3 regions of the Rhodococcus sp. GQ147 genome follow, and region 3 is predicted to be linked to each of the others. Evidence: riboswitches for the same ligand, from Rfam matches in the RefSeq annotation. Region 3 holds a riboswitch; each other region holds the start of a gene.
What was found. Region 3 has a riboswitch for S-adenosylmethionine ahead of metX (homoserine O-acetyltransferase MetX). Riboswitches for the same ligand answer to the same signal wherever they lie in the genome.
Positions count from the first base shown of each region.

Region 1: another riboswitch for S-adenosylmethionine. It lies ahead of AC6CID_RS18625 (aminotransferase class V-fold PLP-dependent enzyme); the one in region 3 lies ahead of metX (homoserine O-acetyltransferase MetX).
Region 2: another riboswitch for S-adenosylmethionine. It lies ahead of AC6CID_RS12915 (LLM class oxidoreductase); the one in region 3 lies ahead of metX (homoserine O-acetyltransferase MetX).

Region 1 is NZ_JCAXDU010000017.1:4,648-10,038, forward strand. It holds gene AC6CID_RS18620 (Pls/PosA family non-ribosomal peptide synthetase) at 1-1,165, opposite strand, end outside; SAM riboswitch class IV at 1,331-1,448, shown strand; gene AC6CID_RS18625 (aminotransferase class V-fold PLP-dependent enzyme) at 1,517-2,830, shown strand; gene AC6CID_RS18630 (hypothetical protein) at 3,039-3,656, shown strand; gene AC6CID_RS18635 (winged helix-turn-helix domain-containing protein) at 3,719-4,249, opposite strand; gene AC6CID_RS18640 (YbaK/EbsC family protein) at 4,468-4,941, opposite strand; gene AC6CID_RS18645 (RNA-guided endonuclease InsQ/TnpB family protein) at 5,046-5,391, opposite strand, start outside.
Region 2 is NZ_JCAXDU010000009.1:202,210-207,600, reverse strand. It holds gene AC6CID_RS12920 (DUF559 domain-containing protein) at 19-879, opposite strand; partial or broken gene AC6CID_RS12915 (LLM class oxidoreductase) at 1,035-1,475, opposite strand; SAM riboswitch class I at 1,542-1,639, opposite strand; gene AC6CID_RS12910 (sulfite exporter TauE/SafE family protein) at 1,793-2,566, shown strand; gene AC6CID_RS12905 (bifunctional adenosylcobinamide kinase/adenosylcobinamide-phosphate guanylyltransferase) at 2,630-3,976, opposite strand; gene AC6CID_RS12900 (ABC transporter ATP-binding protein) at 3,976-4,788, opposite strand; gene AC6CID_RS12895 (FecCD family ABC transporter permease) at 4,785-5,391, opposite strand, start outside.
Region 3 is NZ_JCAXDU010000001.1:174,830-180,220, forward strand. It holds gene AC6CID_RS00855 (NADP-dependent isocitrate dehydrogenase) at 1-1,053, opposite strand, end outside; SAM riboswitch class IV at 1,324-1,435, shown strand; gene metX (homoserine O-acetyltransferase MetX) at 1,570-2,697, shown strand; gene AC6CID_RS00865 (DUF3017 domain-containing protein) at 2,694-2,978, opposite strand; gene AC6CID_RS00870 (bifunctional methylenetetrahydrofolate dehydrogenase/methenyltetrahydrofolate cyclohydrolase) at 3,005-3,859, opposite strand; gene AC6CID_RS00875 (wax ester/triacylglycerol synthase domain-containing protein) at 3,865-5,340, opposite strand.

The DNA.
Region 1 (5,391 bases), on a different contig from region 3:
TCACGAGATCACCGCTGCGGTAGGCGCGGTCCCAGCCGAGCGTGGGCATCGGAGCGTACTTCTCGGCGTCCTTCGCCGGATCGAGGTAGCGCGCGAGGCCGACACCACCGATGACGAGTTCACCGGTCGCGCCCTCCTCGACGGGGTTGCCGTCGGCGTCCACGACGGCGAGATCCCATCCGTCGAGGGGCAGGCCGATGCGGACCGGTCCGGTGCCGTCCATCAGCGACGCGCAGGCCACGACCGTCGCCTCGGTGGGGCCGTAGGTGTTCCACACCTCGCGTCCCGGAACCGCGAGACGTTCGACGAGATCGGGTGGGCAGGCCTCACCACCGAAGATGAGCAAACGCACCGCCTCGAGGGCTTCGGCCGGCCACATCGCCGCGAGGGTGGGCACCGTGGAGACGACGTTGATGTTGCGCGAGACGAGCCACGGCCCGAGGTCCATGCCGGAGCGGACGAGCGCGCGGGGCGCCGGAACCAGGCAGGCGCCGTGCCGCCAGGCGAGCCACATCTCCTCGCACGAGGCGTCGAACGCCACGGACAGCCCGGCCAGGACCCGGTCGCCGGGACCGAGCGGCTCCCCTTGGCAGAACATTCGCGCTTCCGCGTCGACGAAGGCCGCCGCATTGCGGTGGGTGACGGCGACACCCTTCGGTGTTCCGGTTGAACCGGAGGTGAAGATGATCCACGCGTCGTCATCGAGGTTCGGGCCCCGCACCACCGGGGTGCCCGACGGCGCGGCCGTGCCCGGTCCGATGCCCTCGTCCGTGACGATGGCGGTGACCTGCGCTTCCGAGAACACGAGTTCGGCCCGCTCGTCGGGATCGTCGGCGTCGACGGGGACGTACGCGGCGCCCGCGGCGAGAATGGAGAGAATCGTCACATACAGGTCGCTGCGCCCGGAGGTCATGCGGACCCCGACCCTGTCGCCGGCCCCGACGCCCGCGTCGTTCAGCGCATACGCACCGGCGATCACCGCCTCGACCAGTTCGGCGTATTCGAGGACCGTCGCGCCGTCGTCGATCGCGGGGGCGTCGGGATGTGCTTCGGCAGTGCTCCGCAGCAGGTCGACGAGGGTGCGGGCGGGTGGAGTGTGCGACGCGCGGAGGAACTCGTCGGGGATGGGGGACCGGCCGACGGGGGTCGAGGTTATGGCTGGCAATTCCGCGGGTCCTTCTGCTCGATGGTGCTTCCGGTTATCTCACGTCCGGGTGGACGGCAGGTGAACGTTCGGCGCGCAGAACGCGTGTCGGCGTCGTGCGGTGCCGGGCGACGCGGAGCTGTGCGGGGTTGACACGGCCCGGTCGTCCTGCCATTCTCTTCGCCAGGTCATGAGTACCAGCGTCAAGCCCCGGCTAGCTGGTCGGCAACCCTCCAACCGCGGTGGGGTGCTCCGGGTGACGACCGGGCCGTGAATCCACTACCGGACACGGCAAGCGCGGACTCCGCCGGCGACGAGAATTCTCCGTCGTAGGCGTCACCGGCGGGTCCCCGAGTACACAAGGGATTTGTCATGACTGCTGTAGCCACCACCACCTGCATCGCTCCCTTTGCCACCGTTTCCGGCTGTGACGTGCAGGTTCCGCTCGTCCAGGGGGGTACCTGCACCTATGCGAACTTCGACTACGCGGCGAGCGCACCGGCGCTGTCCGCCGTCACCGACCGCATCACCGAGCTGCTGCCCTTCTATGCGAGCGTGCACCGCGGCGCCGGATACGCTTCGCGGATCAGCACCACCGCCTACGAGGACGCCCGCTCCTCCGTGTCGCGCTTCGTCGGCGCGGCCGACGACCAGGTCGTTGTCTTCACGCGCAACACCACCGATTCGCTGAACCTGCTCGCGAGTGCGGTGCCCGGCGATGTCGTGGTGCTCGACATCGAGCACCATGCGAATCTGCTGCCCTGGAAGAACTCTCGCATCGTCGAGGCCGCGGACACCGTCTCCGAGACGGTATGGCGTCTCGCGGTCGAACTGCAGCGCGCACCCGCGGCCCTGCTCGCCGTCACCGGTGCTTCCAACGTCACCGGTGAGGTCTTGCCGATCGCCGAACTCGCCGAGCTCGCACACGCTTCCGGTGCCCGGATCCTCGTCGACGGTGCGCAGCTCGTGCCCCATCGCCGTGTCGATCTCGTCGAGCTCGGTGTGGACTACCTCGCCTTCTCCGGCCACAAGCTGTACGCGCCGTTCGGTGCGGGAGTGCTCGTCGGCCGCCGAGACTGGCTCGACGCCGCCGAGCCGTACCTCGCCGGTGGCGGCGCGGTGCGCGAGGTGCGCCTCGATCACACCGAATGGTCCTGCGCCCCTGCGCGTCACGAGGCCGGCACCCCCAACGTGCTCGGCGTCGCCGCCCTTGCCGCCGCGTGCGATGCGCTCGCCGGTTTCGACGCCGACGCGGTGATCCGTCACGAGGAGGCCCTGTGCGCCCTGCTCGTCGACGGTCTGCAGGCCATCGACGGCGTGGAAGTGCTTCGGCTGTGGAACGATTCGGCCGACAGTGTCGGGATCGTCACCTTCACGGTCGACGGCTACGAGCCCGGCCACGTCGCCTCCTATCTGTCCGCCGAGTACGGCATCGGCGTCCGTGACGGACGCTTCTGCGCCCACCCGCTGCTCGCGCGGGTCGGTCGTGCCGGCGGAGCCGTCCGGGCGTCGCTCGGACTCGGCAGCTCGTCCGACGATGTCGAGCGGCTCCTCGGAGCGCTCCGGTTGCTGGTCGAGAACGGGCCGACGTGGGTGCACGCGAAGACCGCCGGCGTGTGGAACCCCTCGCCGGAGACGCGTCCCGGCCTCGGAGCGACCGACGGCGACGCATCTCCGTGCGTCTAACGGTCGACAATTCCCCATAGGATCAGTAGGGTAATTCGCATGGGACGGGCGAGGACGATCGCTGCGGCACGCTGGTGCCGTCGCCATGTCGACCTCTGCCGTACGGCATCGGGAATCTGTCCGGACTGAAGGTCTTCTCCCTCACAGTCTTCCGGCCCACAGGCCGATCCCTCCGTGCCGCTCCGCGGCCCGTACCGAGAGGTATCCCATGTCCGTCGCATCCACCGTCACCCCTGTATCCGCAGACCCGGCCGTCGTCGAGTCCGCCGCGATCCGGCCGTTGCGCGTCGCCGTCGAACTCACCGGTTACTCCGGGCCCGACTACTGGGCCGACCTGACCCTGGGACGTGTCGGCGACCCGCCGCTCGACCTCAGCGCCGATGTATCCAACGTCGTGCGGGTGCGTGCCGCCGACCTGCGTGAAGCCGGGAAACTGCGCGACCGCATCCGCGCAGAGGCCGCCGAGGAGGGCCGCGATCCCGATTCGGTCACGGTGCTCGTCGACGTCGAGATCGTCCTCGCCTCCGATGCCCGCACCGCCCGCACCCGGCGCACCCGCCCGGAATCGACTCGCGGGGAGGCCGGCACGCTGTCCTATGTCGGAACGCCGCACGGTCTCGCCGGGCTGATCGCGGACATCCATGCCGTGCAGGTCGCCGACGGCGTCACGCTGATCCCGTTCGCCGCGCCGTTCACCGTCGAGCATCTCGTCGACGGAACGCTGCCGTGGCTGGAGTCGCGCGGCCTCGTCGAGGTCTCGCCGACCGTCGTCGAGGTCCTGCGCCGGTTCGGTGAGGGCGCTCGGACATCCGTGCGCGCTTCCTGACACGCATCGGTATTGCGAAGGAGGGGCAGGAGTTTCGACTCCTGCCCCTCCTTCGCATGCGTTCACGCCGTACGGCGGTCGAGTGATTCGACGACGTGTACGCGCGGATCGGGATCGAACCGGTAGCCCGACCTGCGGACAGTGGTGATGATGTTGCCGAAACGTCCCAGCTTGGAACGGATCCGGGAGACATGGACGTCGACACTGCGGTTGCCGCGGTCGGTGTCGAAGTCGTCGTTCTCCGAGTATCCGGCGCCGAGCGGCCTCAATGCCGCGCGGGACACCACGACGCGGGGCCGACGCACCAGGTGCGCGAGGATCTCGAATTCGCTGTGACTCAACTCGACCCGCTGATTGTCGAGCACCAGCCCCCGGGCCGGCAGATCGATGACCAGAGGGGTCGGGCCGGGGCTGAGAAGAGTGTGGGTGCGCGCACCCGGGAGCAGATCGAGCGCGGTCTCCCGCAGAGCATCGGCGAGGGCGGCGAGATCGCCCGCCGACCCGGCGTTCGTGTCCGAGATCTGCACGATGAGAACGAGTTCGGGGGAATCGACCGAGCTGCCGGCCGGGTTCTCGATGGAGGACGTGGTCATGGAAGGGCTCCGCTGGTCGGAAGGTGAACGGCGCCGGGCAGGCAACTACCCGCAGCAGTGCGGCGCCGGAAAAGAGGAAGGGATGGTGCGGATCTCAGAACGCACAGAGGCACGAGCGGGTATGACACAGGTCGACATGCCTGCGGCTCCACGCTCGGACTGTCACGACGGAAAGTGTACCCGGATGGAGATGCCGGTGTACCGGTAGGTGGACGGTCTCAGTCCACGTCGACGTCGATCGCCGCGGTGATGCGCATGAGCTCCGAATAGACGGTCCGGAACAGTGTGTTCGGGCATCCACCCGACGCCCACAGATCCGGGTGGAGCTGCAGCGCACGGTCGATGTAGGTGGGCAGGTTCGTGGGATGACCGAGCGGTGCGACGCCACCGAGCGGCTGGCCGGTGACCTCCGTGACCAGGTCGGAGGAGGCCGGCACGAGTTCGCCGCCGAGCCGGTCGCCGGTCCGCTCGACCGACACGCGATGCGCCCCGGACACCAACAGCAGGATCGGGTCGTCATCGAGCAGGAAGACGAGCGACTTCACGATCGCGCCCACCTCGACACCGACCGCGGCGGCGGCCTGCTCAGCGGTGTGCACGGTCTCCGGCTGCTGGACGATCAGACCGTGATGGCCGCGGGCGATGAGCGTGTCCGAGACGCGGTGGGCATTCGGATGCAGCGACCTGGTCATGGATCAAGAGTAGGAAAATCGCCGCCGGATGGGCGCGGTTCCGAGGACGCGTCGTCGTCGTGTCGTGTCGTGGGGTGGCTCGATACAGTCCGTACGTAAACAAGTTACCCTTCGGTATTAACGCCTCTCCTGCCAGAAGGCAGGAGATCCCCGGCTCGGACCGCAACCGAACCACCCAGGAGGTGATCCGCCTGTCTGACGTCGTCGACACCGGTGTGGCCACGCTCCGCTACAGCCAGAATCACTCTGGCAGCGTTCCGGTCCCGGCATGCGCTGTAGTCGCAGGCCGAGCATCGGAAGGTTCGTTCGCCGAGTTCGAGGCGTTGCTTGGCTCTCGCGAAACATCTCGAACACGTCATCGACGTGTATGCGGGCCGTACCAGCACCACCTTCCGGCCGGCCCGCGTGCCCTGCTCGACGAGTTCGCGCTTCGCAGCGCCGATCGCGGCG
Region 2 (5,391 bases), on a different contig from region 3:
AACACCGGTCTCGACAGGTCACCCGAGGGCACCGGCGCGGTGCAACGCGCGTCGCACCCTTTCGACGAGGACTTGAGGTCGCCGATACAGCAGGTCGGCGCCGACACGCACCACGGTCCAACCGAGCTCCGACAGCAACGTATAGCGGTCGATGTCGATGGTCCGCTGTACTCGATCGGTCCAGTGCTGCGCACCGTCGTACTCGACGAGGACCCTCCACTGCTTCCAGCCCATGTCCGCGCGTGCCACGAACCGCCCACCGTCGTAGATCTCGATCTGCGTCTCCGGCACGGGCAGACCGGATCGGACGATCAGCAGCCGCGTGTGCGTCTCCGGTGGTGACGCGGCACCTCCGTCGACGAGTTCGAGAACCTTCCGTACGGACGCGAGGTGCCGAGCGCCCTTGTTCCGAGCGGCCACCGCTTCGATCTCGTGGACCTTCGTTCCGGTCGCATTGCAGAGCGCGTCCACCATTTCGACGCACCGATCGAGGTCCGCACCGCGCGCGAGGTCGAAGGCCGTTCGGGCCGGTATCGTCACCGTCATTCCGTCGACGACGCAGGATTCGATGTCGTCGACGCTGCGAACGATGATGCCCGGCGTCGAGTGCAGTTTTCCGGGTCGCACCATCTCCGCCGGCAACGACGCGTCGAGCCAACGGGTCCCGTGCACGGCGGCTGCGGACGGTCCGGCCAGTACCCCTCTACCTCCCGCCCACAGCCAGGCTGCCTTCGCGCGTAGAAGTGCGGTCGCTTCGACTCCCGGAGCAACGTACACATTGCGATGCAGCTTCACGAAGTGGTGCCGGAGTCGGTACCGCGTCACCGATCCGGCCGCCAGCGCATCGGTGCCGGCGAACGGTTCGTGGAAGTCGACCATGAGCGCGAGCGTGCCCGGTCTCCGGTCCCTCCGGTACCCCGAATCCGCCGTCTGTGGAGAACTTTCGACGTTATCCCCAGGCGCCCCGAAACGAGACCGGTGTTGTTGTCGATTTCTCGCGAGTTATCGACAACAACACCGGTCTCGACGAACGATCACGCGGCGCGGACCCGCGCCAACCCCCATTCGCGGGCCAGCAGTTCGTAGGAACGCAGACGGTCCTCGTGGCCGTGGGTGACCGAGGTGACGACGAGTTCGTCGGCGTCCGTTACTCGGCGGAGGGTGTCGAGACGCTCCGCCACCGAGCTCGGCGCCCCCACGAACTGGGTGACGATGCGGTCGTTGACGAGGGCTCGCTCCTCGTCGGTCAGCGGCGGGGTGGTCTCTGGGTCCGGGTACGGGATCGCGCCGTGGCCCGAGCGGATGCTGTGCGTCCAATGCCCGTAGGTCGACGCCAACTCGCGTGCGGTGGCGTCGTCGTCGGCGACCACCGCGTCGGCCGAGACCACCACGTAGGGCTTCCTCAGGATCGGCGACGGACGGAACGCCGACCGGTACGCCTCGACCGCTTCGACTGTCGTGCCCGGGTGGACGTGCTCACGGCGACGTTCTGTGGGCGGGAGCCATCGGAATGGGCCTTTCGGGAATGCGGGGTGTGGGAAATCGAGGGTGCAGACGTGGGTCCCGGCGGTAGCACCCGCACCCGCGTACGGGGGGTTGCTGCGACGTCGTAGAGCCAGGTCTCTCGGTCGCTCTGGATGGTCGCGGCTAAAGCTACGGAGTGCGGCACGCCGCGGAAAGGTTTCTCTCACTGTGACGGAAATCCGTTCCTCGTCGAGACCGATGTCGATGTCGACGCGGTGCCCCGGCATCGACGACAAGGCCGGTTTCGGTACGCCGTAGACTCGCCTCGGTGACCCCGCTCGAACTCTTCCTCGTCGCATTGGCCGGACTGGGCGCCGGAGCGATCAACTCCCTCGTCGGATCCGGCACTCTCATCACCTTCCCGACGCTCGTCGCGTTCGGTGTGCCCCCGGTGACCGCGACGATGTCCAACGCGATCGGCCTGGTCGCTGGAGGTGTGTCAGGCACCTGGGGGTATCGGCGCGAGCTGCGCGGGCAATGGGAGCGGCTGCGATGGCAGATCCCGGCGTCGTTCTGCGGGGCACTGGTAGGAGCGTGGCTCCTGCTCCACCTGCCCGAGACCGTCTTCGAGACGGTCGTACCCATCCTGCTCCTCCTGGCCCTTACCCTCGTCGTGTTCCAGCCGAAGATCCAGGCGTGGGTTGCCCGCAGAACCGGCGGCGACGCCGACGGCCACCTCGGACCGGTGCGGATGACACTGCTCGTCGTCGGCACTTTCGCCGTCGGCATCTACGGCGGCTATTTCACGGCGGCGCAGGGCATTCTGCTCATGGGTTTGTTCGGAGCGTTGCTGCACGACCACATCCAGCGACAGAACGCGGTGAAGAATCTGCTGTCGCTGGTGGTGAACGTCGTGGCAGCGTGCGCGTACATCCTGGTGGCGTTCGACCGGATCGACTGGACCGTGGCCGCACTGATCGCGGTGGGTTCTTTGATCGGTGGCTATCTCGGCTCGCACTACGGCCGACGCCTGTCGCCGGTCGCGCTGCGGACGGTGATCGTCGTGGTGGGGCTGATCGGTCTTTACCGACTGCTCGCCTGACGCACCACTTTCCGGAATTCACCTCTGCCGGGGTTGTCCGCAGCGTTACGAGAAGAACAGGTATCAATCCGATTTCAGAGAAATGGGAATCCCCGCCACCACGAGAGTTGCCGACTCACTGGCCTCCGCGACCCGCGCATTGAGCCGGCCAAGCATGTCGCGGAACAATCGGCCCGAAGAGGTCGCGGGCACCACTCCGCTACCGACCTCGTTGCTCACGGCGACCACCGGCACCGCACACTTCCGCCACGCCGCGATCAACTCGTCCACATCGGAGTGGACAGGGTCGAGGTCGCCATCATCCCAGACACCGTGGATATCGAGCCGTGCCGTCAACCACGTTCCGAGACAATCGATCAGCAGCGGTTCCGTAGCGGTGCACAGCACCTCGGCGACATCGACCGTCTCCACCGTCGACCATGAACCGGGACGTCTTTCCCGGTGCAGTGCAACACGTTCCGCCCACTCCGCGTCACCCTCTCGTGTCCCGCCGGTGGCGACGTAGGTGACGGACGGGCAGGACGCGAGTAGTTCCTCGGCGTGCCGCGACTTGCCCGACCGCACTCCCCCGAGAACCAGCGTCCGATGCGGCACGACCGGAGTGCCTTCACCCACGTAGACCACCTCACCGTCACGACCGGGACGAGCATCCACCTGCTGCAGACGATTCCGCAGTTCGTCGATGGGCGGATTGTGGTGGCCCAGATGCACTGCGACCACCTCGGTGTTCTCGGTGACGGCACCGACACCGCGCAGACCATCCACCATCGCGCCGAACTCGGGCAGGCCGAGGTGACCCTCGGACCGTTCGGAACGGTCGCCGAAGGTTTCCTCGAGGAATACCGCGTCGAACCGGGCGTCGCGCACGGCCTCGAACCACTCGGCGAGCCACATCCCGGTGTCGCACGCCCACAGCAACCGCGACCCGCCCGGGCCCGACAGGTCGTACAGCACCGCGTCGCCGTCGCGGAAGACCTTGTGCCGTGCGGGAAGAACGCGCACCGAGTAGTCGCCGACGGTGAGCGAGTCCCCCGGCTCGACCGGCACGAAACGCACCGGCGCGTCGGGAGCCACCCAGGGTCTACAGGTGTCGAGCGCGTCGGCGGGACCTATCACATCGAGTTCGACGCCGGCGGCCACCCACGACCGGAACAACAATGCCTGCGGGCCCAGATGATCTGCATGGGCGTGGGTCAGGAGGATATGCCGCACCTGCGCCAGCGACCTGCCGTGCCGCACGGCCGCGCGGGGCGCCTCAGGACCGCAGTCGAGCATCAGCACATCGTCGACGAGTGCCGCGGTCTGCCCGCGGATCTCGCCGCGACGCGCGGCATCCGCGCAGGATGCACACGTGCAGAACGGGTTCGGCCACCCGTCCGCCGCGCCGGTTCCCAGGAGCACGACTTCCATCAGCGGTCCTTCGTGCTGTCGCGGAGCGGGAGGACGGCGCGACCCGCCGGGCGGTCGAGGATCTCGACGCGGGCGCCGTAGACCTGCGCGATGCGTTCGGCGGTGAGGACGTCGTCGGGCGCTCCGTCGGCGACGACGTGCCCGCGATCGAGCAGTACGAGCCGTTCCCCGTATTGGGCGGCGGAGGTCAGGTCGTGCATCGCGGCGATGACGGTGAGGTCGCCTTCGGTGCGCATCGAATCGACGAGTTCGAGTACCTGCTGCTGGTGTCCGATGTCGAGTGCGCTGGTGGGTTCGTCGAGGAGCAGCACCCGCGGTTGCTGGGCGAGAGCGCGTGCGAGCACGACGCGCTGCAGCTCACCGCCGGACAGTTCGGTCGCGAGTCGCGGTGCGAACGCTTCGAGCTCGAGCCGTTCTACGATCCGGTCCACCACCTCGCGGTCGTGCGCGGTCTCGGATCCGAAGCGCGGGATGTGCGGGGTGCGGCCGAGATGGATCAGTTCCCTGACGGTGACACCTTCCGGCACCACGGGGCGTTGCGGCATCAGCGCGACCGCGCGTGCCATGTCCCGACGTCCGGCGCGCCCCGGCACGATGTCGGCGACCTGCAGGTGACCGGTGGCCGGCACGAGACCGGCGAGGACGTGCAGCAGGGTGGTCTTGCCCGACCCGTTGGGTCCGACCAGCGATAGCCAGGAGCCGGCGGTGACGTTCAGGTCGATCCCGTGCAGCACCTCGACGCCACCGCGTTCGGCGCTGAGCTGCCGGCACGACACCGTCATGGTCGGGGTGGTGAGAACATCGCTCTTCATCGGACACCTCGGCTCCGTCTGAGCACGACGAGGAAGAAGGGCGCCCCGATCGCCGCGGTGACGACACCGATCGGCAGTTCGGCGGGCGACATGACGGTGCGGGCCAGGACGTCCGCGAGGACGAGGAAGGACGCACCCACCAGCAGCGACAGCGGCAGCAGGAGACGGTGGCCGGGTCCGGCGAGCAGCCGGACCGCGTGGGGGACGACGATGCCGACGAACCCGATGAGACCGCTCGCCGAGACGACGGCCGCGGTTCCGAGGGTCGCGACGCAGACGAGCAGCAGCCGCACGCGCGCCGGGTTGATCCCGAGGCTCGCGGCTTCGACGTCGCCGACCGCCATGACATCGAGTGTGCGCCGATGCAGCGCGATGATCGCGACGGTGACCACGACGTACGGCAGGACCACGACGACGTCGGACCAACCGTCGGTGGACAGGCGGCCGAGCATCCACGAGTACACCTGCCGCAGGGTGTCGTCGTGCAGCTGCATGAAGAACGTCTGGATCGCGTTGGCGAAGGCCGCGACGGCGACACCGGCGAGGATGATGACGACTTCCGAGCGGCTGCCGCCGACGGTGCGGCCGAGCGAATACGTCGCG
Region 3 (5,391 bases):
CTCGGGGGTGTTGTCCAGCTTGCCGCGGTGCTCGAGGCCGCGGGTCCAGGCGAAGATCGACGCGATCGGGTTGGTCGACGTCGGCTTGCCCTGCTGATGCTGGCGGTAGTGCCGCGTGACGGTGCCGTGTGCGGCCTCCGCCTCGACGGTCTTGCCATCCGGGGTCATCAGGACGGAGGTCATCAGCCCCAGCGAGCCGTAGCCCTGGGCAACGGTGTCGGACTGGACGTCGCCGTCGTAGTTCTTGCAGGCCCAGACGTAGCCGCCCTCCCACTTGAGGGACGATGCGACCATGTCGTCGATGAGGCGGTGCTCGTAGGTGAGACCGGCGGCGTCGAACTCCGCCTTGAACTCTTCCTCGTAGATCCGCTGGAACTCGTCCTTGAACATGCCGTCGTAGGCCTTCAGGATCGTGTTCTTGGTCGACAGGTAGACCGGGTAGTTGCGCTGCAGGCCGTACGAGAGCGAGGCGCGCGCGAAGTCCTGGATGGACTTCTTGTAGTTGTACATACCCATGACGACGCCGCCGTCCTCGGGGATCCGGCAGACCTCGTGCTGGATCGGCTCGCTGCCGTCCTCGGGCGTGAAGGTGATGGTGACGGTGCCCGGGCGGTCGACCTTGAAGTCGGTGGCGCGGTACTGGTCGCCGAACGCGTGGCGGCCGACGATGACGGGCTTGGTCCAGCCCGGAACCAGACGCGGCACGTTCGAGATGATGATGGGCGCGCGGAAGATGGTGCCGCCGAGGATGTTACGGATGGTGCCGTTGGGCGACCGCCACATCTTCTTCAGGCCGAACTCCTCGACACGCGCTTCGTCGGGGGTGATGGTGGCGCACTTGACGCCGACGTTGTGCTTCTTGATGGCGTTCGCCGCATCGACCGTCACCTGGTCGTCGGTGGCGTCGCGGTTCTCCACGCCGAGGTCGTAGTACTCGAGATCCACGTCCAGGTACGGGTGGATCAGCTTGTCCTTGATGAACTGCCAGATGATGCGGGTCATCTCGTCGCCGTCGAGTTCGACGACCTTACCTTCAACCTTGATCTTGGACATATGCGTTTCGTGTCCTCCTAGGACGTTTCTGTAGGTCCCCAATCGACCGCACTTTGTGGGTGCGGTCGCCGTCGGCTCGCGAGCAGCGAGCATGGCCGTGTCCACGTCCTGAACCGCGGCCAAACATGACAAGCGTACTGCTATTACCGACGACCGCAAAGCGCCTCGTTCCACCCTCACGCCCTACCGACCGGTAACTTTCCTGCTGGTCAGGGATGTTCAGAGGGTGCATAAAGACCCTGCAACGGAGAGTCGCTAGACTGCCGGGAAAGTCATGAGTGCCAGCGTCAAGCCCCGGCTTGCTGGCCGGCAACCCTCCGACCGGGGTGGGGTGCTCCGGGTGATGACACGGTCGGTGGAACCCCACCGACAAGCCTGTTGTCGGGAGGACTGAGATGATGATGTGCTGTCGCACCCAAGCCACGATCACACCTCCCATCACCGCCGGAAGGACACGATGACCGACATCCGCAGCCGGCGCTGCCAGCCCACCGCGAGCCTCGAGGCGGTCATCTCTTGACGGCGGGCACCGAGCGGCGTCGCGTCGAACTGCCCCCGGCAGACGGACGCCTCGACACCATCGACATCGGCGATCTCGCGCTCGAGAGCGGCGAGACGCTGCCGAACGTCACCGTCGCCGTGCAGAGGTGGGGCGAACTGTCCCCCGCCCGCGACAACGTGGTGCTCGTCGAACACGCCCTCACCGGCGACTCGCACGTCACCGGCCCCGCCGGACCGGACCATCCGTCCCCCGGCTGGTGGTCGGGCATGGTCGGCCCCGGTGCTCCGATCGACACCGACCGCTGGTGCGTGGTTTCGACGAACATTCTCGGCGGGTGCCGCGGCACCACCGGCCCCGGCAGCACCGCACCCGACGGCAAGGCCTGGGGATCCCGCTTCCCGCTGATCACCGTGCGCGACCAGGTGGCGGCCGAGGTGGCGCTGCTCGACAGGCTCGGCATCGACGTCCTCGCCGCCGTGACCGGCGGATCGATGGGTGGCATGCGCACCCTCGAGTGGATCATCGCGTACCCGGAGCGGGTGCGAGCGTCGCTCGTCCTCGCCACCGGTGCCCGCGCGACCGCCGACCAGATCGGCACCCAGACCGCGCAGATGGCTGCCATCACGGCCGACCCCGACTGGCAGGGCGGCGACTACTACGGCACGGGGCGGCGTCCCGAAGCCGGACTCGCCATCGCCCGGACCATCGCGCACCTCACCTACCGGACCGAACTCGAACTCGACACGCGCTTCGGGAATCTACCCCAGGACGACGAGGACCCGTGGCGCGGCGGCCGGTACGCCGTGCAGAGCTATCTCGAGCACCAGGCGCGTAAGCTCGTCGCGCGTTTCGATCCCGGTACCTACGTGGTGTTGTCCGACGTGATGAACCGGCACGACGTCGGGCGCGGACGCGGCGGCGTCGAGGCCGCACTCGCGTCCACCCCGGTCCCGACGATCGTCGCCGGCGTCGACTCCGACCGCCTGTACCCGCTGCGCCTGCAGCAGGAGATCGCCGATCTGCTCCCGGGATCGGGCGACCTGCGTGTGCTCGTCTCCCGCGACGGACACGACGGATTCCTCACCGAGGCCGACGAGGTCGCGAAGCTCCTCGTCGAACTGATGAAGCTCGCCGAGGGCTAGTCGGTTCCCAGCGGGTCGATCGACGCGGCGAGCGCCACCACGATTCCGCCGACGACCATCATCGAGGCGACGTCGAACGCCTTGCCGCGTACCGCGAGGACACCGACCTTGTCCTCGTCGAGAGCCCAGCGGAACAGGCCGGCGAGGATGGTGGCGCCGCCGAAGACGAACGCTCCGCGTCGCCACCGGTCGGCGATCACCAAGATCACCGCTGCCGCGATCACCAGGGTGACCGCGAGCAGCGGCAGGTTCAGACGCGTGAATCGCATAGCCTGAGCCATCTCGTCTCCCGGGGTCGTCGACCCGCTTATCGGGTCGCGAGCAGCTCGGCCCGCTCCACGACGTTGGTCAGCAGGAAGGCGCGGGTGAGCGGTCCGACGCCACCGGGGTTCGGGGACACGAAGCCCGCGACCTCGCGCACGTCCGCGGCGACGTCGCCGCGCAGTCCGTCCTCGGTGCGGGAGACACCCACGTCCAGCACAGCGGCGCCGGGCTTGACCATGTCCGCCGTCACCAGCCCGGGAACACCTGCGGCGGCGACGATGATGTCGGCGCGACGCACCTCTGCAGCGAGATCACGAGTGCCGGTGTGGCAGAGGGTGACCGTCGCGTTCTCCGAACGACGGGTCAGCAGCAGACCGATCGGGCGGCCGACGGTGACGCCACGACCGACCACCACCACGTGCGCGCCGGCGATCTCCACGTCGTAGCGGCGCAGCAGGTGGATGATGCCGCGCGGCGTGCAGGGCAGCGGAGCCTCCTTGCCGAGCACGAGCCGGCCGAGGTTGACCGGGTGCAATCCGTCGGCGTCCTTGCCCGGATCCATGCGCTCGAGCGCCGCGTTCTCGTCGAGATGCTTCGGCAGCGGGAGCTGGACTATGTAGCCGGTGCAGGCAGGGTCGGCGTTGAGCTCGTCGATCGCCTCGAACAGCTGTTCCTGGGTGATGTCGGCGGGCAGATCCTTGCGGATCGACGTGATGCCGACCTTCGCGCAGTCGTTGTGCTTACCGCGCACATAGGCCGCGGATCCCGGATCGTCGCCGACGAGGATCGTGCCGAGACCGGGCGTGACGCCCTTGGCCTTCAGCGCATCCACGCGGACCTTCAGGTCCTCGAAGATTTCGTCGCGGGTTGCTTTGCCGTCCAGGATCGTCGCAGTCACGTCGTTCATTCTTCCAGGCGCCCGTCCGGCGTCGAATCGCGGCCGGTACCGGAAACCGTCCGCGCGCCGGGAGGCAGGCAGTCCCGGGATAGTTCCGCGAAGGCTTCGGCGAGGTGCCGCTCGTACTGCTCGGGGTCGGGCATGCAAGAGTCCGAGGCCAGAAAGGACAAGGTGAGAACCTCGCCGAGCGAGGTCACGGAGTGGACGAGACCGTAGTTCCGGTTGAGCATCGGAGTACCGATCGCCTCGACGGCGGGACTGCCACCGAATCGGAGGCCCTCGACCGGCCCGCGCGGCACATTCGTCACGGTGGTGTTGGCCAGCGGCACCACGTCTCCCGTGGGCCCCACCCGCCCGCGGTGCGCTCTCCGGATCGTCATCGCCAGGTCGAACGCGGGCGATGCATCCACCGCCGCAACGGAGGCAGCCGACTCCGGACGCCGGATGCGCTGTTTCTCGAGAGCAGCCGACTCGTGGACTCGGCGGAGTCGCTCGCGCGGATCAGCCCGATCGAGGTGCAGGTCGACATACATGAGCGTGACCTTGTTCTCCGACTCCGCTCCCGCTCCGTCCCGGAGGGATCCCGGAACGATCGCCGCCGGTGAATCGGTGGGAATTTCCTCGTAGGACGCGAGGTAGGCGCGTAGTCCGCCCGAGACGACCGTCAGGATCACGTCGTTCACCGAGGTATCCGTGGCGCGCGCGACGGCACGCACCTCCGGCAACGGCATACGGACGACGCCGAGCTGCCAGGCGCTGCCGGCGTCGGTGTCGAAGCGGGTGCGGGGACGCTGCGGCCGGGGGGCGGTGATCTCCCCCGATGCGGTGAGACCACCCAGTGCTCGTCGAGCGCGACGTGCTGCGACCAGAGCCGGGAGCATCCTCGCGTACCGGAAGGGCAGCGAGACCGCCGCGCGGACCGGTCCCGGCACGGCGACGACGCGTCCTCCCGTCGAAGGGGCGGCAGCCGGATCGTCGAGCAGTGCACGAGCGATCTCGACGGCTCCGAGCCCGTCGGTCACCGAGTGGTGCAGGAGCAACGCGACGATGGTGGCGCCGTCGGGGAGGTCGTCGACACCGCGGATGTCGGCCAGGACGTGCACTTCCCACGGGGGTGCGGACAGATCGAGACGGCGTTCCTTCATCGAGGCGAGCAGCCGATGCACCTCGCTGCGTGAGGTCGGGCCGATCGTCTCGTACCGGACGTGACGGTCCGGATCGACGCCGGTCTCGACCCAGTACGGAAAGTCGAGGTTCGCCGGCACCCGGTGCAGACGGCGGGTGAGCGCCGGTGTGCGGTGCAGGCGCTCCCCGATCCAGGTGACGGCGTCCTCACGGGTGCGGATGGGAGCGTCGCCCGCTCGGGCGTCGAACACGTAGACACTCACCATGGTCGACGGCGGAGCCTCGGGGGCCGTGTCCTCCACGAAGACGTGGAGTGCGTCCCGCGCGGCCAGTCGGATTCCGCGTCGGCGTGTCATCGTGATGGTTCTCTCCCGGGTCGCCCGCTGCTGATGCCCTGTCGATTGAAC